4 regions of the Variovorax sp. ISS6 genome follow, and region 4 is predicted to be linked to each of the others. Evidence: predicted binding sites of a transcription regulator. Region 4 holds the regulator's gene; each other region holds the start of a gene.
The links. The regulator sigma-54, encoded in region 4, starts transcription at its own class of promoters, with help from an activator protein. The targets are predictions, from matches to a motif close to TGGCANGNAANCTGCTTT.

Region 1 (7,300 bases), 1.4 Mb from region 4:
GTGCGCGGGCCTGGTTCAACAGGGCCTCGTGACCATCGCCGGCGCGGTGGTCGACGATCCCGCCACCGATCTGGACGCGGAAGGCCTGCAGTTCACCGTACAGGGCACCGCCTGGGCCTACCACGAGAAGGGCTACCTGATGCTGCACAAGCCGGCCGGCACCGAGTGCTCGCAGAAGCCCTCGACCTATCCGAGCATCTACACGCTGCTGCCGTCTCCGCTGCGGCTGCGGCCCAACAAGGGCGCGGTGCAGGGCGTGCAGGCCATCGGCCGGCTCGACCAGGACACGACCGGACTGCTGCTCCTGACCGACGACGGCCAGTTCATCCACAAGATGGGTTCGCCCAAGCACCACGTGCCCAAGGTCTACGAAGTGACGGCCAAGCACCCGGTCGACGACAAGCAGATCGCCCGCCTGCTGGCCGGCGTGGTGCTCGACGACGATCCGAAGCCGGTGCGCGCGGCCGCCTGCGAGTCCGACAGCCCGCTGCACCTGCGGCTCACGCTGACCGAGGGCAAGTACCACCAGGTCAAGCGCATGCTGGCCGCGGTGGGCAACCGCGTCGAGGCGCTGCACCGCTCGCGCATCGGCACGGTGGCGCTGCCCGCGGACCTCGCGCCCGGCCAATGGCGCTGGCTGGCGGCGGACGAGGTCGCCGCCTTGCGCGCGCCCGCGAAATAACTGTCAACCATCCACCTTTTCGGTGGCTGGCGGTCAGCCAGTCGTCGGTTCGGATCGTTAACATTCGAAGCCCCTTTTCCGGAACTTCCCTTGCGTTTTCCTTCCCGCTCGACCGGTCGCGCCGCGGCCCTGCTGTCCGCCTGCCTGCTCGGCGCGATCGCCTTCCTGGCCCCGGCCGCCGCCTCCGCGGCCCCGCCGGAACCCCCGCCGATCTTCGTGCTCAACTCGCTCGACGCCAGCGTCAGCGTGATCAACCCGGTCGACTGGACCGAGAAGCAACGCATCGCGACCGGCAAGGAGCCGCACCACATCTACATGACGCCCGACGAGAAGTCGGTCATCGTGGCGAATTCGGCCGGCGACTCGCTGACTTTCCTGAACCCGCGCACTGCCGAGGTCCAGCGCGTGGTCTACGGGATCATCGATCCCTACCAGCTGCAGTTCTCGCGCGACATGAAGTGGTTCGTGACCGCGGCCAACCGGCTCAATCACGTCGACGTCTACCGCTGGGACGGCAAGGACCTCAAGCTCGCCAAGCGCATCGTCACCGGCAAGACGCCCAGCCACATCTGGATCGACAACACCAGCACCATCGCCTACGTGACGATGCAGGACAGCGACGAGCTGATCGCCGTCGACCTGCCGACGCAGACCATCCGCTGGCGCGTGGCCACCGGCCCGATGCCGGCCGACATCTACGGCGTGCACAACGACAAGACCCTGCTCGTGGGCCTGACCGGCAGCGACGGCGTGCAGGTGTTCGACGTGGCGGGGCCGCAGCCGAAGCTGGTGGGCAAGATCCCGACCGGCAAGGGCGCGCATGCATTCCGCTCGGCCGGCGACGGCAAGAGCGTGTTCGTGAGCAACCGGGTGGCCAACTCCATCAGCCGCATCGATCTCGCCACGCTCAAGGTCGGCGACACCTACCCGGTACCCGGCGGCCCCGACTGCATGGACGTGTCGGCCGACGGCAAGACCCTCTACGTGACCTCGCGCTGGGCCAAGAAGCTCAGCGTGGTCGACCTCGCCAGCCGCAAGGTGGTGCGGCAGGTCAATGTCGGCCGCTCGCCGCACGGCGTCTGGACGCTCGACCATGCGAAGCGGATCTAGCCCGCGCCGGCGCGCGGTGGCGGCGCTCGCCGCGCTGCTGGCCGCCGCGGTGGCGATCCCCGCCGGGGCCCAGGGTGCCGCGGCGAGTTGCGAGAAACCCGTCTACCTGACCTTCGATACCGGCCACATGGGCATCGCGCCGCTGGTGGCCGAGGTGCTCAAGCGCCAGCAGGTGCACGTCACCTTCTTTGCCGCCGCCGAGCGCACGCAGACCGAGGGCGACAGCCTCGACAACCACTGGGCCGCCTGGTGGAAGGCGAGGGCGGCCGAGGGCCACGAGTTCGGCTCGCACACCTACGACCATGTCTACTGGCGCGCCGACCTCAAGGGCGTGACGCCGAGCTTCCGTGTCAAGCCCTCGGCGGGCGCGCTGGCCGGGCGCGAATTCACCTGGAGCGCGGCCGAGTACTGCGCCAACATCCGCAAGGCCTCCGAGCGGCTCGAGCTGATCACCGGCAAGAAGCCGCTGCCGCTGTACCGCGCACCCGGCGGCAAGACCTCGCCCAAGCTGCTGGCCGCCGCGCGCGACTGCGGCTATGCGCACGTGGGCTGGGCGCCCGCGGGCTTCCTCGGCGACGAGCTGCCGAGCGAGAAGTTCAGCAACGAGAAGCTGCTCACGCAGGCGCTCGACACCATCCGCCCCGGCGACATCCTGCTCGCCCACCTGGGCATCTGGTCGCGCAAGGATCCGTGGGCGCCTGCCAACCTCGAGCCGCTGATCGTCGGCCTGAAGGCCAAGGGCTTCTGCTTCCAGACGCTGCGCCAGCATCCCGACTACCGCGCCTGGATCGCATCGCACCCCTGAGGCGGTTTCCGTGATCGACTGGCTGACGGATTTCTTTTCCTCGCTGCAGGGCTGGTTCTTCGAAACCGTCGTGCAGCCCTTCGTCTATGCGATCGGCCTCGGCGGCTGGACCGAGGACGCCTTCGATGCCACCGGCTGGCTGCTGGTCGGCCTGATCCAGATCGTGGTGCTGGTCGCGCTGATCGGCCCGCTGCAGCGCTGGCGCGCCGTGGAACCGGTGACCGACCGGCGCGCGATCCGCATCGACGTGCTCTACACGCTGATCCACCGGCTGGGCCTGTTCCGGCTCGCGATGTTCTTCACGCTGCAGCCGGTGTTCGACGAGCTCATGGGCAGCCTGCGCGCGGCCGGCTGGGGCACCTTGCATCTCGACGAGCTCTGGCCCGGCGTGACCGATGTGCCGGTGGTCGCGTTCGCGATCTACCTGGTGGTGCTCGATTTCGTCGGCTACTGGATCCACCGCGGCCAGCACCAGTTCAACTGGTGGTGGGGGCTGCACTCGCTGCACCACTCGCAGCGCCAGATGACCATGTGGAGCGACGACCGCAACCACCTGCTCGACGACGTCCTGCACGACACGCTGATCGTGATCGTGGCGCAGCTGATCGGCGTGGCACCCGGCCAGTTCATCGCCTTCGTCGCGTTCACCCAGCTCAGCGAGAGCCTGCAGCACGCCAACCTGCGCCTGAGCTTCGGCGCCCTCGGCGAGCGGCTGTGGATCAGCCCGCGCTTCCACCGGCTGCACCACAGCATCGGGCTGGGCCACGAATCGAACGGCAAGAGCACGCTCGGCGGCCACAACTTCGGCGTGCTGCTGCCCTGGTGGGACATGCTGTTCGGGACTGCCAACTTCGAGAACCGCTACGACCCGACCGGCGTGCGCGACCAGGTCGAGCCCGATGCGGCCGGCAAGGTGCGCGACTACGGCCAGGGTTTCTGGGCCCAGCAGTGGCTGGGGCTCAAGCGCATGGTCGGCCGCGGTTGAGCGCGGCGGCTTCTCTCCAACTGCCCCACCTTCGCGCGGCGCGCGCGCGAACCGGCGAATCGCCCGGCCGCCGGCTCTGGCTTCACGGCCGCGCGGGGCGCGCCGGGTTATCCTCCGGCCCGATGCGCCTGCTCCTCGACTCCTTCTGGCGCGCGGTGGCCTATTGCATGCTGCCGCGCGTGATCGTGCTGTCGTTGCTGCCGCTGGGCCTGATGGTGCTGCTGGCCGCCGTCTTCGGCTATTTCTACTGGGATGCCGCGGTCGCCTGGACGCGCGGCGCGCTCGAGTCCTGGCCGCTGCTGGCCAGCTTCTGGAGCTGGATCGGGCGGCTGTTCTCGGGCGACGTCACCTCGATGCTCGCGCCGCTGGTGGTGGTGTTCGCCGCCACGCCGCTGATCGTGGTGCTGGCGCTCGTCATCGTGGCCGGCTTCATGGCGCCCGCGCTCACGCGGCTGGTGGCCGAGCGCCGCTTTCCCTCGCTCGAGCGCAAGAAGGGCGCTTCCTTCTTCGGCAGCGTCGCGCGTTCCATCGGCCTGACCGTGCTGGCGCTGCTCGCGCTGGTGGTCTCGATGCCGCTGTGGCTGATCCCGCCGCTGGTGCTGATCCTGCCGCCGCTGATCTGGGGCTGGCTCACCTACCGCGTGATGAGCTTCGATGCGCTGGCCGAGCATGCCAGCGCCGAGGAGCGCGCCACCTTGCTGCGCGCGCACCGGCTGCCGCTGCTGTGCATCGGCGTGCTCTGTGGCTACCTGGGCGCGGCGCCGAGCATCGTCTGGGCCTCGGGCCTGCTGTTCGCGGCCGCCTTCTTCGTGCTGGTGCCGCTCGCGATCTGGATCTACACCCTGGTCTTCGCCTTTTCGGCCCTGTGGTTCGGCCACTACTGCCTCGATGCGCTCGCGCAGCTGCGCGGCCAGCGCGCGGCCGCCGCGGCGGCCGCCATTCCGGGCGACGCCGCCGCCATCGAGGCCGACCAGGCCGTTCTCTCCCAATGGAAATCCCCATGACCCGTGAATTCGGCCTGATCGTCGTCGGCGACGAGATCCTTTCGGGCAAGCGCCTCGACAAGCACATGCCCAAGGTGATCGAGCTGCTCGCGGCGCGCGGCCTGCAGCTGGGCTGGGCCGAGTACGTGGGCGACGTGCCCGAGCGCATCACCGCCGCGCTGGCGCGTGCCTTCGCCTCGGGCGACATCGTCTTCTCGACCGGCGGCATCGGCGCCACGCCCGACGACCACACCCGCCAGTGCGCCGCCAAGGCGCTGGGCGTGCCGCTGGCGCTGCATCCCGAAGCCGAGCTGCTGATCCGCGAGCGCATGCAGGACACGGCGCGCGAGCAGGGCGTGGCCTACGAGCCCGACCGGCCCGACAACATCCACCGGCTCAACATGGGCGTGTTTCCCGAGGGCGCCCGGATCATCGCCAACCCCTACAACAAAATCCCCGGCTTCAGCGTGGGTGACGTCCATTTCGTGCCCGGTTTCCCGGTCATGGCCTGGCCGATGATCGAGTCGGTGCTCGACGGGCTTTATGCCGATCTTTTCGTCCAGAGCCGGGTCATGGAGAAGTCCGTGATCGTTTTCGGTGCCATGGAGGCCACCCTCACGCCCCTGATGCAGGCGATCGAGGAACGCCATGCGCGCATCAAGGTTTTCAGCCTGCCGAGCGTCGATCACCCCCAGTACGGCCGTCATATCGAGCTCGGCGTCAAGGGCGATCCGGACCTGCTCGACGCGGCCTACGGCCAGCTCATCGAAGGCCTGCACACTTTTAATGCACAACTTGGCCCAGAATTGGTGCGTTGATTTCGATGGCACCAATTTGGTGAATTCGATCGCGTTCCAGGCCCCCAAAGTGCCCGCCGCCACGCGTTCGACGCAGGCGACAATGGCACAGAAACTGCATCCCGCATCCCTGTATTCCCAACCACCCATCCAACTCAGGAGAAATTGATGGCAAAGACCGTCGCCGACGTCATGAAGCTCGTGAAGGAAAACGAGGTCAAGTTCGTCGACTTCCGTTTCACCGACACCCGCGGTAAAGAACAACACGTGACCGTGCCCGTGTCGCACTTCGACGAAGACAAGTTCAGCTCGGGCCACGCGTTCGACGGCTCGTCCATCGCCGGCTGGAAGGGGATCGAAGCGTCGGACATGCAGCTCATGCCCGACCCGAACACCGCCAACATCGATCCCTTCTTCGAAGAGACCACGATGATCCTGACCTGCGACGTGATCGACCCGACCGACGGCAAGCCGTACGAGCGCGATCCCCGTTCGCTGGCCAAGCGCGCCGAAGCCTACATGAAGGCCTCGGGCCTGGGCGACACGGCCTATTTCGGTCCGGAACCCGAATTCTTCGTGTTCGACGGCGTGCGCTGGAAGAACGACATGTCGGGCTGCTTCGTGAAGATCGAGTCCGAAGAAGCTTCGTGGAACACCGACAAGGAATACGAGCACGGCAACACCGGCCACCGTCCCGCGGTCAAGGGCGGCTACTTCCCGGTTCCCCCGGTCGACAGCTTCCAGGACATGCGCTCGGAAATGTGCCTGGTGCTCGAATCGCTGGGCATCCCGGTCGAAGTGCATCACCATGAAGTGGCCAACGCCGGCCAGATGGAACTCGGCACCAAGTTCAGCACGCTGATCCAGCGCGCCGACTGGGTCCAGCTGCAGAAGTACGTGATCCACAACGTGGCCCACGCCTACGGCAAGACCGCCACCTTCATGCCCAAGCCCATCGTCGGCGACAACGGCTCGGGCATGCACGTGCACCAGTCGGTCTGGAAGGACGGCAAGAACCTGTTCGCCGGCGACGGCTATGCAGGTCTCTCGGACTTCGCGCTGCACTACATCGGCGGCATCATCAAGCACGCCCGTGCCCTGAACGCCATCACGAACCCCGGTACCAACAGCTACAAGCGCCTGGTGCCCGGCTTCGAAGCCCCGGTGAAGCTGGCCTACTCGGCCAAGAACCGCTCGGCCTCGATCCGCATCCCGTTCGTGTCGAACCCGAAGGGCCGCCGCGTCGAAGCGCGCTTCCCCGATCCGCTGATGAACCCGTACCTCGGTTTCGCCGCGCTGCTGATGGCCGGCCTCGACGGCGTGGAAAACAAGATCCACCCGGGCGAAGCCGCGAGCAAGGACCTCTACCACCTGCCGCCGGAAGAAGACGCGCTGATTCCGACCGTCTGCCACAGCCTCGACCAGGCCCTCGAGTACCTCGACAAGGACCGTGCCTTCCTGACCAAGGGCGGCGTGTTCACCGATGCGTACATCGATGCCTACATCGACCTGAAGATGCAGGAAGTCACGCGCTTCCGCATGGCCACGCACCCGGTCGAATTCGACATGTACTACTCGCTCTGATCGCGGTTTTCCGCTCGGAGTAACACGAAAGGACGGCCTCGGCCGTCCTTTTCGTTGGGGCCGGAACATCCTGTCATCGGGGGCGTCGAATTGCATGAAAATGCGCCTTTTCGCGCTTCCCCGGGCCCTCGAGGTCCCCAAGATCCCATGAAGACTGCCGCACCACTCCTCCTCCTGGCCGCTTCCCTGCTTGCCCTGCCGGCACTCGCGCAGGAGCGCGTCTGGCGCTGCGGGAACGAATACACCAACAACGCCACTGTCGCGCAGCAGCGCGGCTGCAAGGTGATGGAAGGCGGCAACGTCACCGTCGTGCAGGGTGCCTCGCGCGCCGCGCTCGGCGGCGCCGCGGCATCG
Region 2 (7,300 bases), 3.8 Mb from region 4:
AGACGTCGGCCATCACGCGGTCGAGCACGCGCACGCGCTGCAGCACGCCGGTCTCGATCTGCGCCCAGCTCTCGGGCGAGACGATCAGCGGGAACAGGTCGAGCGACCAGGGCCGCTGCGGGCCGTGAGTGGCGTCGGCGTAGACGTTGTAGGTGACGCCGTTGTCGCGGATCTGGCGCTCCAGGCTGACCGCGCGCCGCGGCAGGTCGCCGAAGCCGTCGGAGCCGAGCTGCTCGAAGAAGGCATGCCAGGGCGGCAGCAGCGGGGGCTTGTCGCCGGCGGCGGGGGCCGGCGCGGCGGTGTCGGCGGAGGGCGCGCGCTGGGCCGTGGATGGCGCCTGGGTCTGGGTCTGGCCGCCCTGCGCCTGAGATTGGCTTTGGCTGCCCGCGGTCGCATCGTGCAGGTGCGGCCCCGTGGGCGCTGCCGGCCCGGCGGCGGGCCGTGCGGGCGCCTCGGGCGTCGCGATGCCGCGCAGCTCGTCGAAGTGGCCGGGCAGGGCGGGCGGGGCGAGCGCCGACGCCAGGACGGCCGGAAAATCCAGCGCCTGGGCGTCGAACAGGGATTCGTTGAGGGGTTCCACAGGGTTGGGATTGTCACATCGCTGTCACCGGGCCCGCCGGCGATGGCGTGCGAAATGCCCGCTGCAGCCATCCGTGTGGGCGGGACGACACACCCGGCGGCCCGGCCCGCGCCCCGTTTGCCGAGGGACGGGCCGTGGACGCCGCTCAGCGCCGCAGGTCGAGCGTGAACGGGAATTCGCGGCTGCCGGGCACCTCGATGGTGGCGGCCGGCGTGCGCATCAGCCCCGGCGTGTGGCCGGTGCGCGTGAAGCGCGACAGGCGCCGGCTCTCGGCCTCGTAGGCATTGACCGGGAAGGTCTCGTAGTTGCGGCCGCCCGGATGGGCCACGAAGTACTGGCAGCCGCCGAGCGAGCGCTTCATCCAGGTGTCGACCAGGTCGACCGTCAGCGGCGCATGGGCCTTGATGCTCGGATGCAGCGCCGAGGGCGGGTTCCAGGCCTTGTAGCGCACGCCGGCGACGAACTCGCCGGCCACGCCCGTGGGCTGCAGCGGCAGCACGCGGCCGTTGACGGTGACCACGTGGCGGCTCTCGTTGAGGCCGGTCACGCGCACCTCGATGCGCTCGAGCGAGGAGTCGACGTAGCGCACCGTGCCGCCGGCCGAGCCTTCCTCGCCCATCACGTGCCAGGGCTCGAGCGCGTTGCGCAGCGAGAGCTCGACGCCCATCGCCTGCACCTGGCCCACGAGCGGGAAGCGGAACTCGAAGTGCGGCGCGAACCAGTCGGGATCGAAGGCGAAGCCGGCCTGGCGCATCTCGCTGATGACGTCGTCGAAATCCATCTTGACGAAGGTCGGCAGCAGGAAGCGGTCGTGCAGCTCGGTGCCCCAGCGCGTGACGGGCGCCTTGTAGGGCTCGTCCCAGAAGCGCGCCACCAGCGCGCGGATCAGCAGCTGCTGCGCGATGCTCATGCGCGCATGCGGCGGCATCTCGAAGGCACGCAGCTCGAGCAGGCCGAGGCGCCCCGTGCTGGAGTCGGGCGAGTAGAGCTTGTCGATGCAGAACTCGCTGCGGTGCGTGTTGCCCGAGACGTCGATCAGGATGTTGCGCAGCGTGCGGTCGACCAGCCAGGCCGGCATGTGCTGGCCGTACAGCTCGCGGTTCTTCGCGATCTCCCTGAGCGCGATCTCGAGCTCGTAGACTTGGTCGTTGCGCGCTTCGTCCACGCGCGGCGCCTGGCTGGTCGGGCCGATGAACATGCCCGAGAACAGGTAGCTCAGCGAGGGATGGTTGTGCCAGTACAGCAGCAGGCTGGCCAGCAGCTCGGGCCGGCGCAGGAAGGGGCTGTCGGCCGGCGTGGCGCCGCCCATCACGAAGTGGTTGCCGCCGCCGGTGCCGGTGTGGCGGCCGTCGGTCATGAACTTCTCGGCCGACAGCCGGGTCTCGAACGCGGCCTGGTAGAGGAATTCGGTGTGGTCGACCAGTTCCTTCCAGTTGTGGGCCGGATGGATGTTGACCTCGATCACGCCGGGGTCGGGCGTGACCTGCAGCATCTTCAGGCGCGGATCGCGCGGCGGCGGATAGCCTTCCATCACGATGCGCACGCCGAGCTCGCGCGCGGTGGCTTCCACGGCGGCGACCAGGTCGAGGTAGTCCTCGAGGCGCGCCAGCGGCGGCATGAAGACGTAGAGCACGCCCGAGGCGCTGCCCTTCTTCTCGGCCGCCGGGCCGTTGGCGCGGCGCGGGTCGCGCACCTCGACGCACAGCGCGGTGCGCGTGACCCAGTGGGCCGATTCGCCGCGCAGCGGCTGGCGCGTGGCGGCGCTGTCGAGGGCGGCGTCGGCATCGGCCGCGCTGCCGTCGCCAGTGCCTTCGCCGATGCCGGTACCCGGCCCCTGCATGCGCAGCGCCGCGGGCACGGCCGCGGGCGTGCCGAAGGCATAGGGCACGGCGCCGAGGTCGGCACCGGTACCGCCGGTCGCGCCCACGGTGTAGCGCGCGCGGTAGTCGGCCGCGCTCGGCAGCGCGTCGCGCGCCGCGGTCGGGTCGCGCTCGATCAGGTAGGGGTAGTCGCCCTTGCTGGCCCAGGGCTGCGAGTCGAGCGGCAGGCGGTAGCCCATCGGCGAATCGCCGGGGATCAGGTAGAGCCGGTCGTCGCGCAGGAACCAGGGGCCGGTCTTCCAGGCCGGGCCCTCGAGCGCGGGCGCGTCGCGGTTCGCGTTGCCGGGCTCGATCGGCAGCATGTAGCCGATCACCGCGTCGAGCTTCTGCGTGAACACGCGGCGCAGGCGCACGCGTTCGAGTTCGTCGTCGAGCTTGGAGTCGAAGGGGTCGACGTTGACCGGCAGGCGGCGTTCGCGCCACAGGTAGTAGTAGATGTCCTCGAAGCCCGGCTGCACATAGCGGTCGGTCAGGCCGAGCTTGCGCGCCAGCAGGCTGGTGAAGCGGCGCGCGTCCTCGCTGGTGTAGTGGGTCGGGAAGCGTTCGTCGGCGAACAGCTCGGGGTCGTGCCACAGCGTCTGGCCGTCGGCGCGCCAGAAGATCGACAGCGCCCAGCGCGGCAGCTGCTCGCCCGGGTACCACTTGCCCTGGCCGAAGTGCAGGAAGCCGCCCTGGCCGTACTCGGCGCGCAGCCGGTGGACCAGCTCGGTGGCATAGCCGCGCTTGGTGGGGCCGAGCGCGTCGGTGTTCCACTCGGGCGCGTCGCGGTCGCTGGTGGCCACGTAGGTGGGCTCGCCGCCCATCGTGAGGCGCACGTCGCCGGCCTGCAGCCGCTTGTCGACCGCCTCGCCCAGCGCCAGCACCTCGGTCCATTGCTCCTCGGTGTAGGGCTTGGTCACGCGCGGCGATTCGTAGATGCGCGTGACCTTCATGTCATGGCCGAACTCGACCTTCGACTCGTCGACACCGCCCTCGATGGGCGCGGCGCTCGAGGGCGTGGGCGTGCAGGCCAGCGGGATGTGGCCCTCGCCGGCCAGCAGGCCGGAGGTGGCATCGAGGCCGATCCATCCGGCGCCCGGCAGGAACACCTCGCACCAGGCATGCAGGTCGGTGAAGTCGACCGTGGTGCCGCTCGGGCCGTCGAGCGCCTTCACGTCGGGCGTGAGCTGGATCAGGTAGCCCGAGACGAAGCGCGCGGCCAGGCCGCAGTGGCGCAGCAGCTGCACCAGCAGCCAGCCCGAGTCGCGGCAGGAGCCGCTGCCGTTGGCGAGCGTTTCTTCCGGCGTCTGCACGCCGGGCTCCATGCGGATCAGGTAGTTGACGTCCTGCTGCACCTGCTGGTTGATGCCGACCAGGAAGTCGATGGTGCGCTGTTCCTTGCGGTCGATCTTGTCGAGGTAGGCCGCGAGCAGCGGCGTGGGCTCCTCGGTGACCAGATAGGGCGCGAGCTCCTCGGCCTGCGAGGGCGTGTACTTGAACGGGAAGTTCTCGGCCTGCGGCTCGAGAAAGAAGTCGAAGGGGTTGTAGACCGCCATCTCGACCACGAGGTCGACCGTGACCTTGAACTCGCGCGTCTTCTCGGGGAACACGAGCCGCGCCTGGTAGTTGGCGAACGGGTCCTGCATCCAGTTGACGAAGTGCTCGGCCGGCTCGACGCGCAGCGAGTACGAGATGACGTTGCTGCGGCAATGCGGCGCCGGACGCAGCCGGACGACCTGCGGGCCGAGTTGCACCAGGCGGTCGTATTTGTAGTGGGTGACGTGGTGGAGCGCGGCGTGGATGGACATGCGTTTTTGTGTGCAGTACTGGCAGATTGCATCGAAAAGATGTCTCTGGTGAGACGCATACTAGCCCAGAAGACAAAGCAATTAGCGCGCCACGGAGCGTCGTTGGGGGAGGGTTTGCATCATGGTCGCCAAGGGTGTGCGAGACGCATCCGATGCCGTCGCGCGCGCGCGCTGCGCCTTCGTCGCGCTCGCGGCAGCGCTCGCGGGCGTGGCGCTGCAGCTGCGCCAGCCGGTGCTGTGGGACGGCATGGTCTACGCGGGCGGACTGCTCGCCGGCATCGCGGGTCTCTGGTCGGCCTGGCGCCTGCCGCGGCATGCGCGCACCGCCTGGGTCTGCGCCGCGCTGGCCGGTGCGGCGATCGGCGCGGGGCTCGCGGGCGCACGGGCCACGGTCTATGCAGCCGGCGCGCTCGATCCCGCGCTCGAGGGGCGCGACCTGCAGCTCGTGGGCGTGGTGTCGCAGATGCCGCAGCGCGGCGATGCCGGCACGCGTTTTCGCTTCACTGTCGAGTCCGCGCGCTGGGCCGACCCTGCCGTGGCCGGATCGCCCGCGGTGCCCGACCGCATCGCGCTCGGCTGGTATGCCGAGGGCAGCAGCCTCTGGAACGGCGCGGCCGATGCCTCGGCACCGGACCTCCTGCCCGAGAGCCCGGTGCATGCGGGCGAGCGCTGGCGCCTGACCGTGCGCCTCAAGGCGCCGCACGGCCATCGCAACCCGCATGGCTTCGACAGCGAGCTGTGGATGTGGGAGCAGGGCCTGCGCGCCAGCGGCCATGTGCGCCTCGGCGCGCGCGACGAGGCGCCCGCGCGGCTGCGCCTCACGGGGCGGCATCCGGTCGAACGCGCGCGCGAGGCGGTGCGCGATGCCATCTTCGCGCGCGTGCCCGAGCGCTTTGCCGCGGGCGTGATCGCCGCGCTGGTCACGGGCGACCAGGGCGCGATCGACCGCGAGGGCTGGGACGTCTTCCGTGCCACCGGCGTGGCCCACCTGATGTCGATCTCGGGCCTGCACGTGACCTTGTTCGCGTGGCTCGCCGCGCATGTCGTCGGCGCGCTCTGGCGCCGCGGCCCGAGGCTGATGCTGCGCCTGCCGGCGCAGCGCGCGGCACTCGTGGGCGGCGTGCTGCTGGCCACGCTCTATGCGCTGTTCAGCGGCTGGGGCGTGCCTGCGCAGCGCACGGTCTGGATGCTCGCGACCGTGGCGCTGCTGCGCCTCACCGGGCGGCGCTGGCCCTGGCCGCACGGCTGGCTGCTGACCGCGGCGGTGGTGGTCGCGCTCGATCCCTGGGCCCTGACGCAGGCCGGCTTCTGGCTCAGCTTCGTGGCGGTGGGCGTGCTGTTCGCCACCGATGCGGGGCTGCCTGGCGACACCCGCCCGGGCCTGCGCGCGCGGCTGTGGCGGCTGCTGCGCGAGCAATGGACGATCACGCTGGCGCTCACGCCCTTGAGCCTGCTGCTGTTCCAGCAGGTGTCGCTGGTCGGACTGGTGGCCAACCTGGTCGCGATTCCCTGGGTCACGCTGGTGATCACGCCGCTCGCGATGCTCGGCACCGTCGCCGCGCCGCTGTGGGACCTCGCGGCGCGCGCGGTGCAGGTGTTGGGATTGCTGCTGTCGTGGCTCGCGGCGTTGCCGTTCGCCAGCATCTCGATGGCTGCGCCGCCGGCGTGGCTGGCGGCCTGCGGCGTGGCGGGCGGCGTGCTCGCCGCGATGCGGCTGCCATGGTCGCTGCGCGCGCTCGGCCTGCCATTGCTGCTGCCGGTGCTGCTGTGGCAGCCGGCGCGTCCCGCCCTCGGCGAGTTCGAACTGCTCGCGGCCGACGTCGGCCAGGGCAATGCGGTGCTGGTGCGCACCGCGAACCACAGCCTGCTCTACGACAGCGGCCCGCGCTACAGCCTCGAGAGCGATGCCGGCCAGCGCGTGCTGGTGCCGCTGCTGCGCGCCCTGGGCGAGCGGCTCGACCTGCTGGTGCTGAGCCACCGCGACAGCGACCACACCGGCGGCGCGAGCGCCGTGCTCGCGATGCATCCGCGCGCCGAACTGCTGAGTTCGATCGAGGCCGAACACCCGCTGCAGTCGCAACGCCGCGCGCGGCGCTGCGAGGCGGGCCAGCGCTGGACCTGGGACGGCGTGGACTTCGAGCTGCTGCACCCGCGCTCCGGCGACTACCTGTTCCTCACGCGGCCCAATGCCATCTCGTGCGTGCTGCGCATCGGCAACGGCCGCGCGACCGCGCTGCTGGCCGGCGACATCGAGCGGCTGCAGGAGGCCGCGCTGCTCGAGCGCGTGCCCGAGCGGCTGCGCGCCGACGTGCTGCTGGTGCCGCACCACGGCAGCAGGACCTCGTCGAGTGCCGCCTTCCTCGATGCGGTGCGCCCGCGCATCGGCCTGGTCCAGGCCGGCTACCGCAACCGATTCGGCCATCCCGTGCCCGAGGTGACGGCGCGCCATGCCGAGCGCGGCGTGCGCCTGGTCGAGAACGTGCGCTGCGGTGCCGCGCACTGGAGCAGCGCCCGCCCGATCGAGGTGGGCTGCGAGCGCGAACGCGCGCCGCGCTATTGGCAGCACCGGCCGGTCACTGAGGTTGAAACTGTGAACTAGTTGTTAAAAACCCGCCGGGCGAACCCTTGCCAGGTCGGGCGCGGCGGCGTCCCATGCGTTGTAGCGAAAACCAACGACGCAGGGGACCCATGACATCGCATCACCGCCAGGCCTTCTTCCCGCGCCCGCTCGCGGGCATCGCGCCATGACCGCCGCCGTTCCCGCCATCACCAGCAGCCACGTCGGCGGCGGCTCCACAGCGCGGCTCAAGACCCATCGCGAGGGCCCGGTGCTGGTGCTGACGCTCAGCAACCCCGGCGCCCGCAACGCGCTCAGTCCCCCGGTCTACCGCGCCGCGGCCAAGGCCATGCGCGATGCCGCGGGCTTTCGCACCGTGCGCGCCATCGTGCTGTGCGGCGAGGGCGCGCATTTCAGCGGTGGCGGCGACCTGCGCCGGCTGGCCCGGCAGCGCCGGCTGCCGGCCGCCGAGCAGCACGAGCACCTGGCGGCGCTG
Region 3 (7,300 bases), 390 kb from region 4:
GCTGCGCGGGCGGGAAATGGCCGTCGGCGTCGAGCTGGGTGTAGGCCAGCTCGGTCTCGCCGATGCTCGAGGTCGAGGTGCCGAGGATCAGTGCGATGCGCGCCGCGCCATGGCGCCGGCGCGCCGCGGCCACGGCCTTGAGGAAGCCGTCGGCCGAAAGGCCGAGCCAGGCCAGCCGGTTGTTGCGGCAGTCCCAGTGCGCGAAGGCCTCGGGCAGGCGGATCTCTTCGAGGCCGTCGACGCGGCCGATCCAGGTCGGCAGCGGCGCGGGGCCGAAGTCGTTGGCACGCAGGCCGCTGCGCGAATGTTCGAGCGCTTCGGCAAGCGGCTCCTTGCCGACGCCGACGGCCGAGGTGGCCGTGTAGGCGCTGATCTGGAGGGGAGGAATGCGGGCGGGCACGGTGTGGACGTGGCTGGGCGGTGACGCGGTTGGAGGAGTAGTTCTAGTGGTCGGGGCTGGGGGAAGCAGCGCAAAGCCTACCAGTTGCGGGGGTGGGGCCGTGTCGGCGGTTTCCTATGGGGCCGGGTCAGGATTTCCCGCTGTCCGGGCGCGCGGCCAGCGTGCGCGAGGCCAGCGCCACCAGCACCAGCACCGGCACGCCGAGCAGGGCGGTGGCATAGAAGAAGGTGCTGTAGCCGTAGGCGTCGACGAACACGCCCGAGTAGCCGGCGATGAACTTCGGCAGCAGCAGCATCAGCGAGCTGAACAGCGCGTACTGCGTGGCCGAGTAGCTGATGTTGGTGAGGCTCGAGAGGTAGGCGATGAAGGCCGCCGAGGCGATGCCGCCCGCGAGGTTGTCGGCCGAGACCACGGCGATCAGGGCCGTCAGGTCGTGGCCGCGCGAGGCCAGCCAGGCGAACAGCAGGTTGCTCGCCGCGCTGAGCACCGCGCCCAGCATCAGCACCCGCATCACGCCCAGGCGCATCGACAGCACGCCGCCGACGAAGGCGCCCACCAGCGTCATGACCACGCCGTAGATCTTGCTGACCGTGGCCACCTCGTCCTTGGTGAAGCCCATGTCGACGTAGAAGGGGTTGGCCATGATGCCCATCACCACGTCGCTGATGCGGTAGATCGCGATCAGCGAGAGGATCAGCACCGCCTGCCACTTGTAGCGGCGGATGAAGTCGGCGAAGGGCTCGACCAGCACGTCGCGCAGCCATTCGGCGGCATTGCGCGGCGCCGACAGCGAGCGCTTCGCGGGCTCGGGCGACAGCAGCACCGTGAGCACGCCCACGAGCATGGAGCCGGCCATCACGAGGTAGGCCGTCTTCCAGGCGCCGTTCTGGTAGGCCGCGCCGGCCGCCGCGCCCACCGCCGGCGCGGCCGGCGCGACCTCGGCCCAGGCCGCCACCCACAGCACCCCGGCCCCGGCCCAGATCATCGCGAGCCGGTAGCCGGTCTGGTAGGCCGCGGCCAGCGCCGCCTGCTTGCGGGTTTCGGCCGACTCGATGCGGAAGGCGTCGAGCGCGATGTCCTGCGTGGCCGAGCCGAAGGCCACCAGCAGCGCGCACCAGACCATCGGCACGAGGCCCTGGCGCGGATCGTTGACCGCCATGCCGACCAGCCCCGCGATCACCATGCCCTGCGCCAGCAGCAGCCAGCCGCGCCGGCGCCCGAGCAGCGTGGTCAGCGGCGGCAGCGGCAGACGGTCGACCAGCGGCGCCCACACCCATTTGAAGCCGTAGGCCAGGCCGACCCAGCTCAGATAGCCGATGGTGGCGCGGTCGATGCCGGCCTCGCGCAGCCGGAAGCTCAGCGTGCCCAGCACCAGCAGCAGCGGCAGCCCGGCCGAGAAGCCCAGCGCCAGCATGCGCAAGGTGGCGGGTTCGAGGTAGACCTTCAGGGCGTCGCGCCAGGGCGGCGAACCGGCGGCGGTGGATTCGGCGGGCGGGACGGAAGACATGTGGGAGCGATTGTCCATGAGTGCCGCGCCGGTCGGCCGCCGGGTCATCCACCAAGGCGTCTTCATTTGTTCCTATCATCCGGCCCCATATGTGCACACGCTGCGATCGCTCCGCCCCGGTCCTCTCCCATGCCTCGGCCTGGCAGCCTCGGCGCGCCTTCCTGCTGGCCGCGGCCGGCGCGGCATTGAGCGGGCCGGCACTCGCGCAGGTCGACGTCGGCAATGCCTCGGTGGCGCGCAACCTCGTGCCGGCCGACCGCATCGAGGCCGCGGGCGGCCAGCAGTACGGCGAACTGCTGGAGCAGGCGCGCGCCAAGAACGCGCTCGCGGGCGACGGCAATCCGCAGCTGCAGCGGCTGCGCGCCATCGCCAACCGGCTGATCCCCTTCGCCACGCCCTGGAACAGCCGTGCGCGGCAATGGAAGTGGGAGGTCAACCTGATCGGCAGCAAGCAGATCAACGCCTTCTGCCTGCCGGGCGGCAAGATCGCCTTCTTCACCGGCATCCTCGACCAGCTCAAGCTCACCGACGACGAGGTCGCGATGGTGATGGGCCACGAGATGGCCCATGCGCTGCGCGAGCATGCGCGCGCCCGCATGGCCAAGAGCGCGGGCACCGGCGCCGCGCTCTCGATCGGTGCGCAGCTGCTCGGCCTGGGGCAGGTCGGCGACCTCGCGGCGCGCGCGGGCACCCAACTGCTCACGCTCAAGTTCAGCCGCGGCGACGAGACCGAGGCCGACCTCGTCGGCCTGGAGCTCGCGGCGCGCGCCGGCTACGACCCGAAGGCCTCGGTGTCGCTGTGGAACAAGATGGCCACGGCCTCGAAGAACCAGGGCGGGCTGAGCTTCCTCTCGACGCACCCGAGCGGGCCGGACCGGATCGCCAAGCTGCAGGCGAATCTGCCGAAGGTGGAGAACCTGTACCGGGACGCCAAGAAGAGCTGAGCGCCCTGTCTTCCTCCTTCCCCCCTCTGGGGGAAGGCCGGGATGGGGGCACTGGGCGGTGGACAAGGCCCGCAACGATGGCAAGGCCCGGTGCCCCCACCCCAACCCTCCCCCAGCGGGGGGAGGGCGCCATACATAAATACTTGAGCGGCTGATGCCATAGGCGCGTCGGCAGCGACCCGCGCGCGCTGGCACGCCGCTTGCATCTCGACTTGTACACAAGTTTGGATGCCTGATCATGGTGCATGACGAGAAAGACCCGGCCGCTGCGGCGTGGATCCTGCGTTTCGCGCAGCCGCTGACGCGCGAGAACGACGACACGCGGGAAGCCACGCCCGCTACCACCCCCGCCCCGCTCGCGGGCCTGCGCTTCGCCGTCAAGGACAACATCGACGTCGCCGGCGTGCCCACCACCGCCGCCTGCCCGGCCTTCGACCGCCTGCCGGCCGCCCATGCGGCCGTGGTGCAGCGGCTGCTCGACGCCGGTGCGTCGCTGCTCGGCAAGACCAACCTCGACCAGTTCGCCTGCGGCCTCAACGGCACGCGCTCGCCCTATGGCGAGGTCGGCAATGCCTTCGATGCCAGCTATGTCTCGGGCGGCTCGAGCTCGGGTTCGGCCCGCGTGGTCGCCACCGGCGAGGCCGACTTCGCGCTCGGCACCGACACGGCCGGCTCGGGCCGCGTGCCCGCGGGTCTCAACAACATCGTCGGCCTCAAGCCCTCGCGCGGGCTGCTGAGCACCGCCGGCGTGGTGCCGGCCGCGCAGAGCGTCGACTGCGTCTCGATCTTCGCGCGCACGGTCGCGCTCGCGGTCGAGGTGCTGCAGGCCGCGCTCGGCTTCGATGCGCGCGATCCCTATTCGCGCGACCTCGCGCTCGATGCCGAGCCCTTCCCCGCCGCCTTCCGCTTCGGCGTGCCCGACCGCCTCGCCTTCTTCGGCGACACGCTCGCCGAGGCCGCCTTCGCCGATGCGCGCCGGCGCCTCGAGGTGCTGGGCGGCACGGCCGTCACCGTGCCCTTCGCGCCGCTGGCCGAGGCCGCCGCGCTGCTCTACGACAGCGCGCTGGTGGCCGAGCGCTATGCCGCGGTGCGCGCCTTCTTCGATCGCCACGAGGCCGAGGTCGTCGAGCCCGTGCGCGGCATCCTCGCGCAGGGCCGCGGCTACAACGCGGCCGACGTGTTCGAGGCCCAGACCCGGCTGCGCGCGCTCGCGCAGCAGGCCGAACCGATGTGGCGCGACATCGACGTGCTGCTGGTGCCCACCGCGCCCACGCACTACACGCGCGACGCGATGCGCGCCGACCCGGTGGCGCTCAACCGCAACCTCGGCGCCTACACCAACTTCGTCAACCTGCTCGACTACGCCGCGCTCTCGGTGCCCAGCAGCCTGCGGCCCGACGGCCTGCCCTTCGGCATCACGCTGATCGGCCGCTGCGGCAGCGACCTCGCGCTGGCCGAGCTGGGCCAGCGCTACCACCACGCCACCGGCCTCGCGCAGGGCGCGACCGGCGAGCCGCTGCCCGCGCCGCGGCCGATCCGTGGCCTCGCCCCGGCGCAGGCCGCGACGCTGCCGATCGCCGTGGTCGGCGCGCACCTCAGCGGCATGCCGCTCAACGGCCAGCTCACCGAGCGCGGCGCCGTGCTGCGCGAAGCCATCCAGACCGCGCCGCGCTACCGGCTGTACGCGCTGCCCGGCACCGTGCCGCCCAAGCCCGGCCTGCAGCGCAGCGCCGAGGGCGGCGCCGCGATCGCGCTCGAGGTGTGGGACCTGCCGCTGGCCGAGGTCGGCGGCTTCCTCGCGCTGATCCCCGCGCCGCTGGGCCTGGGCAGCGTCGAGCTGGCCGATGGCCGCTGGGTGCACGGCTTCATCTGCGAGGGCCATGCGCTGGCCGGTGCGGAAGAGGTCACGCGCCATGGCGGCTGGCGCGCCTATCTCGCGAGCCGCGCCGCCTGAATCCCTGTTGTCTTCGAACCCAGACCGAGGAGTCTTCCATGTCCATCTCCGACCTTCCTTCCTCCGCCTCGCGCCGACAGGTGCTGCAGGCCGGCGCCGCCGGCCTCGCGGTGCTCGCCGCGCCGGCGATCGTGCGCGCCCAGGCGGCACCGAAGATCCGCGTCGGCTTCTGGCCGGTGGCCGCGGGTCTGCCTTTCTTCGCGGCGGTCGAGCGCGGCTTCTTCAAGGAAGCGGGGCTCGACGTGGAACCGCAGAAGTTCGCGGGCGCGCAGCAGGTGATGGAAGCCATGCTCGCGGGCCGCTGCGACGGCAGCGCCAACGGCACCGGCTCGGCCAACCTCGCGATCGGCGAGATCGCGCAGCCGGGCCTGTTCAAGATCTTCTGCACCAACCCGAGCAACGCCAAGTTCGTGCTCGACGAGTTCATCGTCGCGAAGGACAGCCCGATCAAGGCCATGGCCGAGCTCTCGGGCAAGAAGGTGGCCTCGGGCCCGGGCATCCAGAACGTCACGCTGTGCAAGACCATGCTCGAGCGCGCGGGCGCCAAGGGCGTGTCGGTCAGCGAGCTGCCGATCGGCCAGCACGTGGCCGCGCTGGTGGCGGGGCAGGTCGATGCCTGCTACACGCTCGAGCCCACCGGCACCGTGGGCCGCATGAACGGCACCACGCGCGTGCTCGAGGCCGGCGTGGTCGCGCGCTACATCCTCGGCGACCCGATGGCGCCCTGGCACGGCGGCGCCGCCAGCCTCACGACCGAGTTCCTCAAGAAGAACCCCGACGCCGCGAAGAAGTACATCGCCGCCTATGCGCGCGGCGTCGAGCTGGTGCGCGGCCAGCCCGACGAGGCGCGCCAGTACATGAAGGGCTACACCGCCATCGAGGGCAAGCTCACGGCCGAGGTGCCGCTGGCCTCGTACATGCTCTACAACGAGTTCAAGCCCAGCGACGTCGCCTACTTCCAGAAGTTCTACGACCTGTTCACCGAGAAGGGGATCTTCGAGAAGAAGGTCCTGGTGGACGGCCTGCTCTACAAGGCCTGACGCCATGGCCGACAGCACCACCACCGCCTCCCCGTGGGCGCCGCCCGCGGGCAACGCCGCCGCCGCCGCGGCACCGAAGGCGCCCGCCTGGGAGCGCTGGCTGCCGGCCATCGGGCCGGTCGTCCTGTTCATCGTCTGGGACCTGGTGGTGCGGCTCGGCTTCATCAAGCCGATCCTGCTGCCCTCGCCGGCCGACACCGTGGCCGCGCTCATCACCGGCCTGGCCGGCGGGCCGCTGCTCGTCGACTTCGCCGTCACCGTGTGGCGCACCGTGCAGGCCTTCGCGATCGCCGCCATCGTCGGCATGCCGCTGGGCGTGCTGCTGGGCAGCAACGAGCGCGCCTACCGCAGCGTCGAGTTCCTGATCGACTTCTTCCGCTCCACGCCCTCGTCGGCGCTGATCCCGCTGTTCCTGCTGATCTTCGGCGTGTCCGACATCAACAAGGTGGCGATCGCGGCCTTCGGCGCGCTGCTGATCGTGGTGTTCAACAGCGCCTACGGCGTGATCAACGCGCGCAAGCAGCGCGTGATGGCGGCGCGCGTGATGGGCGCCTCGCGCTGGCAGATCTTCAAGGACGTGCTGGTGTGGGAGAGCCTGCAGCCCAGCTTCGTGGGCCTGCGCTCGGCGGTCTCGATGGCGCTGGTGATCGTGATCGTGGCCGAGATGTTCATCGGCTCCGACAACGGCCTGGGCCATCGCATCATCGACGCGCAGCAGGTGCTCAACGTCAAGAGCATGTATGCAGCCATCCTCGCGGCCGGCGCGCTGGGCTACGTGCTCAACATCCTCTTCCTCGTGGCCGAGCGCCGCATCGTTCACTGGAGCGGCCGATGAAAGCCACGCCCGACATCGTCGTCAACGGCCCGGTGTATGCCGACGTGCCCAGGCCGGTGTTCAAGCCCGGCCCGGCCGGCACCCACATCACGATCCGCGGCCTCACCAAGTACTTCGCGGGCTGGCCGCTGTACGAGAACTTCGACCTCGACATTCCCAAGCACCGCATCGTCTCGGTGTTCGGGCCCAACGGCTGCGGCAAGTCCACGCTGATCAACATGATCGCGGGGCTGATCCCCATCGACAGCGGCGAGATCCTGTTCGACGGGAAACAGCGCAAGGACACCAAGATCGGCTACGTGTTCCAGAACTACCGCGAGGCGATGTTCCCGTGGATGCGCACCATCGACAACATCGCCTATCCGCTGAAGCTCGAAGGCCGCAGCAAGGCCGAGGTCGATCGCCGCATGGAGGAGCTGGTCGCCTCCTTCGACGTCAAGTTCGACCTCAAGCGCTTTCCCTACGAGCTCTCGGGCGGCCAGCAGCAGACCGCGTCGATCATGCGCGCGCTCGCGCCGAACCCCGAGGTGCTGTTCCTCGACGAGCCCTTCTCGGCGCTCGACTTCGAGATGACCTTGTTCATCCGCGAGAAGCTGCAGGAGGTGTTCATGCAGACCGGC
Region 4 (7,300 bases):
GCGCCCAAGGCCGGCACCGAATACCTCGTGCTCGACAAGCGCGTGCCGGTCGATGCGCCGGCCGGCAAGATCGAGGTGATCGAGTTCTTCTCGTACAACTGCCCGCACTGCAACGACTTCGAGCCCGCGCTCGAGGCCTGGGCCAAGAGCAAGCCCGCCGACGTGGTGCTGCGCCGCGTGCCGGTGCCCTTCGTGGGCAACGACGTCGAAGCCAAGCAGCGCCTGTACTACGCGCTCGAGGCAATGGGCAAGGTCGACGAGTACCAGCCCAAGGTCTTCAGCGCGATCCACGCCCAGCGCCAGAACGTCAACGGCGACGCCAACATCGTGGCCTGGGCCGAGAAGAGCGGCCTCGACGCCGCGAAGTTCAAGGAGCTGTTCACCTCCTTCGGCGTGGCGAGCAAGGCCAAGCGCGCCTCGCAGCTGACCGACGCCTACAAGGTGGCCGGCGTGCCCGCGCTGGCCGTGGCCGGCCGCTGGTACGTGGACGGCGAGACCGCCGGCAACATGAACAAGGCGCTGGCGGTCACCAACTATCTGATCGGCGAAGCCCGCAAGGGTTGATTTCGATTTCGTGGCCGCCGGGAGGCCGGGCCCCATCGAGGGTTCCGGGGCGGCCGGGCCGTCATTCGGCCGGTCGGCAGAACGCGGGGCGATCCCGCGGGGTGCCGTGCCCGGGTTCGCCGCCCCGGGGCTTTTTCATCCGCGCGCATGGGTCTGGCGCGATGGGCCGCATACAATGCAGAGCAAGTTTCGTGCCTCTATGACATCGCACTCTCACCCCACCTCCTCCCTTCGCCGCACCGGCCGCCTCGTGCTGGCCGCGCTGCTGCTGGCCGGCTCCGCCGCCACGGCCCTGGCCGAAACGGCCGACCGGACCAAGCCGATGAACATCGAATCCGATTCGATGCGCTACGACGATCTCAAGCAGACCAGCGTCTTCACCGGCAACGTGGTGGTCACCAAGGGCACCATCATCATCCGCGGCGCGCGCATCGACGTGCGCCAGGACCCCGAGGGCTACCAGTACGGCGTGGTCACCGCGGCGCCCGGCAAGCTCGCCTATTACAAGCAGAAGCGCAACGGCAACGGCGACGAGTGGATCGAGGGCGAGTCCGAGGTCATCGAGTACGACAGCCGCGCCGACAACGTCAAGTTCATCCGCCGCGCCGTCATGCGCCGCCTGGTCGGCGCCACGCCCAACGACGAGAGCAGCGGCGCGCTGATCGTCTACGACCAGAGCAACGACACCTACACCGTCAACGGCTCGACCGTGCCGCCGAACGCCGGCGTGTCGGCACCGGGCGGCGGCGGCCGCGTCAAGGCCATCCTCACGCCGAAGTCGGCCGCGCCCGCGGCACCGGGCGCCTCGGCCCCGGCCACGCGCCGTCCCGCGGCCCCGGCGCCCACGCCGGCCCCGGGCGCCGGCCTGCGCCCGAGCACCACGCTCAGCGGCGAAGCGGAAGAGCGCAAGTGATCGAAGCCGCCGGAACCCAGGAAGCCAACGGCGTGCCGGGCAGCCGCCTCGTCGCGCGCGGCCTGCAGAAGAGCTATGGCAGCCGCAAGGTGGTCAAGGACGTCTCGCTCGACGTGCAGAAGGGCGAAGTCGTCGGGCTGCTCGGCCCCAACGGCGCCGGCAAGACCACCTCGTTCTACATGATCGTCGGGCTGGTGCGCGCCGACGCGGGCGAGATCTCCATCGACGGCGAGCCCATCGCCCACATGCCGATCCACCGCCGCGCGCGCATGGGCCTGAGCTACCTGCCGCAGGAAGCCTCGATCTTCCGCAAGCTCACGGTCGAGGAGAACGTGCGCGCGGTGCTCGAGCTGCAGCGCGAGCCCGACGCCAACGGCCGGCCGCAGGCGCTGTCGAAGCAGCGCATGGAAGAGCGCCTGTCGGAACTGCTGGCCGACCTGCGCGTCGACCACCTGCGCGATTCGCCCGCGCTCGCGCTGTCGGGCGGCGAGCGCCGCCGCGTCGAGATCGCGCGCGCGCTGGCCACCCAGCCGCGCTTCATCCTGCTCGACGAGCCCTTCGCCGGCATCGACCCGATCGCGGTGATCGAGATCCAGCGCATCATCAGCTTCCTGAAGGAGCGCGGGATCGGCGTGCTCATCACCGACCACAACGTGCGCGAGACGCTGGGCATCTGCGATCACGCCTTCATCATCAGCGACGGCCATGTGCTGGCACAGGGCACGCCCTCGGAGATCGTCGACAACGCCGAAGTGCGCCGGGTCTACCTGGGCGAGCACTTCCGCATGTGATGACCCTCGCGCCAGCCATTTCCTGAGGGCATGAAACAAGGCTTGTCGCTGCGCGTTTCGCAGCATCTCGCGCTGACGCCTCAGCTGCAGCAGTCGATCCGGCTGCTGCAGCTCTCCACGCTCGAACTGAGCCAGGAGGTCGAGCAGATGCTCGACGAGAACCCCTTCCTCGAGCGCACCGCCGAGGAAGCCGCGCGCGAGGAATTCGGCCTCGACGCCGCCGACACGCCCGCGCCGCGCGAGGACACCGAGCGCGAGGCCGAGAGCGACTACGCGGGCGCCGCGCCCTCGACCTCGACCACGTCCACCGAGACCGCCTCGTCGTCCGAGGCCGAGCCGGCCCTCGACTCGCCCGAGCGCGAGCCCGACTGGGAAGGCGACGGCACCGTCGACATGGCGCCCGACGACAGCGAATGGGGCAGCGACGCGCCCGCGCGCAACAACAGCAGCACCGGCGACGACGAGCGCGCCGATGCCACCGAGCTCGCGCGCAGCCAGGAGTCGCTGCAGTCCTTCCTGCACCGCCAGGCGCTGAGCCTGCGGCTCAACGAGAACGACAGCGCCGCGCTGCGCTTTTTGATCGAGTCGCTCAACGACGACGGCTACCTCGAGGATTCGCTGCCGGCACTGGCCTCGGGCCTCGCGGGCGACGACAACGACCAGTTCGACGAGCTGGTGCACCACTTCCAGGTCGCGCTCGGCCTGCTGCAGAGCCTGGAGCCCGCGGGCGTGGGCGCGCGCGATCTCGGCGAATGCCTCGCGATCCAGCTGCGCGCGCTGGCCGACGAAGACGAGACAGAGGAAGAGGAACTGGTGCGCAAGACCGCGCTCGCCATCTGCAAGCAGCCGATGGAGCTGCTCGCGCGGCGCGACTTCAAGCGCCTGGCCACGCTCACGCGCACCAACGAGGAACTGGTGCGCTCGGCGCTGCAGGTCATCGCGCGCCTGGAGCCCAAGCCGGGCCGCCGCTTCGTCGACGTCGAGCGCAACATCGTCATTCCCGACGTGATCGTCACCAAGACCGGCCGCGGCACCAACGTGAAGTTCCGCGTCATGCTCAACCCCGAGGTGATGCCGCGGCTGCGCGTGCACGACATCTATGCCGGCGCGCTCAAGTCGCACAAGGGCGAGGGCAGCCAGGCGCTGTCGCAGCGGCTGCAGGAGGCGCGCTGGTTCATCAAGAACATCCAGCAGCGCTTCGACACCATCCTGCGCGTGAGCAACGCCATCGTCGAGCGGCAGAAGAGCTACTTCGTGCACGGCGAGCTCGCGATGCGCCCGCTGGTGCTGCGCGAGATCGCCGACGAGCTCGGGCTGCACGAATCCACCATCTCGCGCGTGACCACCGCCAAGTACATGGCCACGCCCTTCGGCACGGTCGAGCTCAAGTACTTCTTCGGCTCGGCGCTGGGCACCGAGACCGGCGGCAATGCCTCGAGCACCGCGGTGCGCGCGCTGATCAAGCAGTTCGTCGGTTCGGAGAGCGTGAAGAAGCCGCTGTCGGACAGCCAGATCTCCGAGATGCTCAAGGAGCAGGGCATCGAGTGCGCGCGCCGCACCGTCGCCAAGTACCGCGAGGCGCTGCGCATCGCGCCCGCCAACCTGCGCAAGGCCCTGTAGAAAGCCGCCGATGGCCCGACGCCTGCTGTCTGGGCTCTGGATGTCCGCCCTCGCGGCCACGCTGCTGGCCGCCGGCTGCGCCTCGCTGCCCGACGAGGCACCGCGCACTCCCACCAAGGCCATCGCCGTGTCGAAGGACACCGCGCTCGGCCGCATCGCGCTGGCCGCGCAGCCCGACCCCGACCTCAGCGGCTTTCGCCTCATGCCGGGCGGCGACTTCGCCTTCGACACCCGCATCCAGCTCGCGCGCCGGGCCCAGCGCACGCTCGACGTCCAGTACTACCAGATCGAGAACGACGAGACCGGCCGCTACCTGCTGCGCACGCTGCGCGATGCCGCGCAGCGCGGCGTGCGGGTGCGCGTGCTGATGGACGACCTCTACACCGCGGGCGAGGACGAGCTGCTGCGCGGCTTCGCGGCCACGCCCAACGTCGAGCTGCGCCTGTTCAACCCCTTTCCGGCCGGCCGCGGCAGCCTGCTCGCGCGCTTCACAGCCTCGCTGTTCGACTTCAGCCGCGTTAACCGGCGCATGCACAACAAGCTGTTCATCGCCGACGGCGCGATGGCGGTGGCGGGCGGGCGCAACATCGGCAACCAGTACTTCCGGCGCACCGCGGGCGAGAACTTCATCGACCTCGACACCTTCGTGACGGGCGCGCTGATCCCGCGCCTGGGCAGCCTGTTCGACCAGTACTGGAACAGCCCCTACGTGCGGCCGGTCGAGTCGGTGGTGGCGAGCGCGCTGCCTGCCGACGAACTGCGGCGCCGCTTCGAGGCCGCCACCGGCCCCGACACCACGCCGCCGCCGCCGAAGCCCGCGCCCAACGACCTGCTGGGCTACGGCCCGATCGCCGAGGACCTCGATGCCGGCCGGCTCGGCCTGATCTGGACCACGGCCGAGGCCTATGCCGATTCGCCCGACCGCGTGATCGGCAAGACCGCCTCGTACGGCGGCGTGCCGCTGCTCGACGTGGACAGCGTGCGCTACAACGTGGTCGAGCAGATGCGCCGCGCGCGCAGCGAGGTGACCATCGTCTCGCCCTATCTGATCCCGGGCGCCGCGGGGCTCGAGGTGATGAACGAGATCCGCCGGCGCCAGGTGAAGATCAGCGTAGTGACCAACTCGCTCGCCGCCACCGACGAGCCGCTGGTGCACACCGCCTACCGCCGCTACCGGCCCGAGATGCTGCGCCTGGGCGCCGAGCTCTACGAACTCAGCACCAACCGCACCCGCCGCAGCGTGCGGTTGGGCCTGTTCGGCACCTCGGTCGGACGGTTGCATGCCAAGTCGGCGGTGATCGACCGGCGCATCCTGTTCGTCGGCTCGATGAATTTCGACCCGCGCTCCGAGGTCCACAACACCGAGATCGGCCTGTTCATCCGCAGCCCCGAGATGGCGCAGCAGGCGCTGAAGCTGCTCGAGGTGCTCAAGCAGCAGGGCGCCTACAGGCTGCGCTTCGCCGAAGGCAGCGACTCGCGCCTGGAGTGGGTCAGCGAGGAGGCGGGCAAGACCACGGTGCTGAGCGAGGAGCCCGACTCGGGCTTCTGGGATCGCACCATGCTCGAACTGCTGGCGCCGCTGACGCCCGAGAGCCTGCTCTAGGAATCGGCCTCAGGTCCCGCGCACCGCCGACCACACCAGCCGCAGCCCCAGCAGTCCCATCACGCCGCCGGCCGCGCGGTCGATCCAGGTCTTGTAGCGCAGGTAGGCCGAGCGCGGCGCCGCCGACGACAGCGCGAGCGCGACGATGGCGTACCAGCCGGTCTCGATGCAGAAGATCACGGCCGGCACCGCGAGCGCCAGCACCAGCGGCACCTCGCGCGGCAGGAAGGCCGCGAAGATGCTCGCGTAGACCACGGCCGTCTTCGGGTTGCTGACCTGCGTGGCCAGCCCGAGCAGGAAGGTGCGCTTGCCGCGGCCGCCCGAAGCGGCGGGCGTGCCCGCCTCCGGCGCCATCGCGAGCGGCTGCCGCGCGCCGCGCCAGATGCGGATGCCCAGGTAGACCAGGTAGGCGCCGCCGAAGCCCTTGATCGCGAGGTAGAGCGCCGGCACCGCGAGGAACGCGGCCTGCAGCCCCGCGAGCGCCGCGATCGCGAACACCAGCCCGCCCGCGCCCATGCCGAGCGCGGCCGCGAGGCCGTCGGCGCGCGAGGCCACGGCCGTGCGCGCCACCATCACGAAGCTCGGGCCCGGGCTCATCGCGCCCACGGTCATGGCGCCGGCGATGCCGAGCAGGGAAAGGGTGGTGTCGATCATCGGAAGTGCTCTCTTTCGGAATTCATTGCTGCACGTTGACCGCCTCGACCTGCACCAGCAGCTTCACCTTGTTCTCGAAGCCGAAGTTCAGCCCCCAGGTGATGCCCCAGTCGCTGCGCTCGACGGTGGTCTCGAAGTCGCCGCCGCAGACCTGGCGGTTGATCAGCGGGCTCAGGTAGCAGTTGAAGCGCACGGCCTTGAGGGTGACGGGCTTCGTCTGCCCCATCAGCGTGAGCGTGCCGGGCACCTCGGCCACCTTGTCGCCGCTGAAGGCGATGCGCTCGGCGACGAAGCGGCCGGTGGGGAATTCGGCGACGTTGAAGAAGTCCTTGCTCTGCACGTGCCGGTTCAGCAGGTCGACGCCGGTGTTGATCGAGCTGATGTCCATGGTGATGTCGACCTTGCCGCTGGTGCCGGCGGCATCGATCTGCACCGAGCCGTCCTTGGTGCTGAAGCGGCCGCGGTTGGTGGTGGTGCCGTAGTGGCCCATCTCGTACATCACGAAGGTGTGGGTCGGGTCAACCACGTAGCTGGCGCCCTTGACCGGGCCGCCCGCGGGCTTGGCCGCGACGGGCGGGGCGGTGTATTCCTGCGCGGCGGCAAGGCCGGACGCGGCGAGCGCTAGGCCCAGCAGGGCGGAGGGAAGCAGTGTCTTGTTCTTCATGGCGAATGCTGCATGCGGGAGAAATGTGAAGGGTCAGGGCGCGCCGAGGCCGTCGACGACCAGCTTGAAGCGCACCTGCACCTCGTTGGCGATCACCGAGGTGTCGGTCCATTCGCCGTCGCCGACCTTGTAGTCGATGCGCTGCAGCACGAAGCTGCCGCTGGCCACCGACTGGCCGTTGGCGGCTGGCGCGATCGTCACGGGCACGGTCAGCGGCCGGGCGATGCCCTTGAGCGTGAGCTTGCCGGCCATCTCGAAGCGGCCGTCGCCGAGCGCCCTGATGGCCGTGGTCTGGAAGCCGGCCTGCGGGAAATGCGCGGCATCGAACCATGGCGCCTTGGGCAGCTCGGCATCGGTCATCGGAATGCCGAAGGCCGCGCTCGCCGTGTCGATCTGCAGCGCCACGCTGCCGCCCTCGGGCTTCTTCGGATCGAAGGCGATGCGCGCGTCGAACTTCCTGAACGAACCCTCGACCGGCACGCCCATCTGCT

Region 1: the regulator sigma-54 is predicted to act here: its motif matches at 5,467-5,484, upstream of glnA (type I glutamate--ammonia ligase).
Region 2: the regulator sigma-54 is predicted to act here: its motif matches at 4,322-4,339, upstream of AC1HIL_RS24915 (transglutaminase family protein).
Region 3: the regulator sigma-54 is predicted to act here: its motif matches at 3,041-3,058, upstream of atzF (allophanate hydrolase).

Annotation. Positions count from the first base shown of each region.
Region 1 covers NZ_JAWRZC010000001.1:2,964,318-2,971,617, forward strand. The annotation lists gene AC1HIL_RS13500 (pseudouridine synthase) at 1-682, shown strand, start outside; gene AC1HIL_RS13505 (YncE family protein) at 773-1,792, shown strand; gene AC1HIL_RS13510 (polysaccharide deacetylase family protein) at 1,776-2,597, shown strand; gene AC1HIL_RS13515 (sterol desaturase family protein) at 2,608-3,582, shown strand; gene AC1HIL_RS13520 (EI24 domain-containing protein) at 3,705-4,586, shown strand; gene AC1HIL_RS13525 (competence/damage-inducible protein A) at 4,583-5,383, shown strand; gene glnA (type I glutamate--ammonia ligase) at 5,531-6,946, shown strand; gene AC1HIL_RS13535 (hypothetical protein) at 7,094-7,300, shown strand, end outside.
Region 2 covers NZ_JAWRZC010000001.1:5,393,873-5,401,172, reverse strand. The annotation lists gene AC1HIL_RS24920 (circularly permuted type 2 ATP-grasp protein) at 1-580, opposite strand, end outside; gene AC1HIL_RS24915 (transglutaminase family protein) at 726-4,247, opposite strand; gene AC1HIL_RS24910 (DNA internalization-related competence protein ComEC/Rec2) at 4,369-6,846, shown strand; gene AC1HIL_RS24905 (oxepin-CoA hydrolase, alternative type) at 6,992-7,300, shown strand, end outside.
Region 3 covers NZ_JAWRZC010000001.1:1,176,554-1,183,853, forward strand. The annotation lists gene AC1HIL_RS05415 (beta-ketoacyl-[acyl-carrier-protein] synthase family protein) at 1-400, opposite strand, end outside; gene AC1HIL_RS05420 (AmpG family muropeptide MFS transporter) at 528-1,907, opposite strand; gene AC1HIL_RS05425 (M48 family metallopeptidase) at 1,997-2,851, shown strand; gene atzF (allophanate hydrolase) at 3,090-4,805, shown strand; gene AC1HIL_RS05435 (ABC transporter substrate-binding protein) at 4,844-5,845, shown strand; gene AC1HIL_RS05440 (ABC transporter permease) at 5,850-6,680, shown strand; gene AC1HIL_RS05445 (ABC transporter ATP-binding protein) at 6,677-7,300, shown strand, end outside.
Region 4 covers NZ_JAWRZC010000001.1:1,562,192-1,569,491, forward strand. The annotation lists gene AC1HIL_RS07265 (thiol:disulfide interchange protein DsbA/DsbL) at 1-564, shown strand, start outside; gene lptA (lipopolysaccharide transport periplasmic protein LptA) at 764-1,477, shown strand; gene lptB (LPS export ABC transporter ATP-binding protein) at 1,474-2,268, shown strand; gene AC1HIL_RS07280 (RNA polymerase factor sigma-54) at 2,299-3,888, shown strand; gene AC1HIL_RS07285 (phospholipase D family protein) at 3,899-5,491, shown strand; gene AC1HIL_RS07290 (LysE family translocator) at 5,501-6,145, opposite strand; gene AC1HIL_RS07295 (YceI family protein) at 6,168-6,809, opposite strand; gene AC1HIL_RS07300 (YceI family protein) at 6,843-7,300, opposite strand, start outside.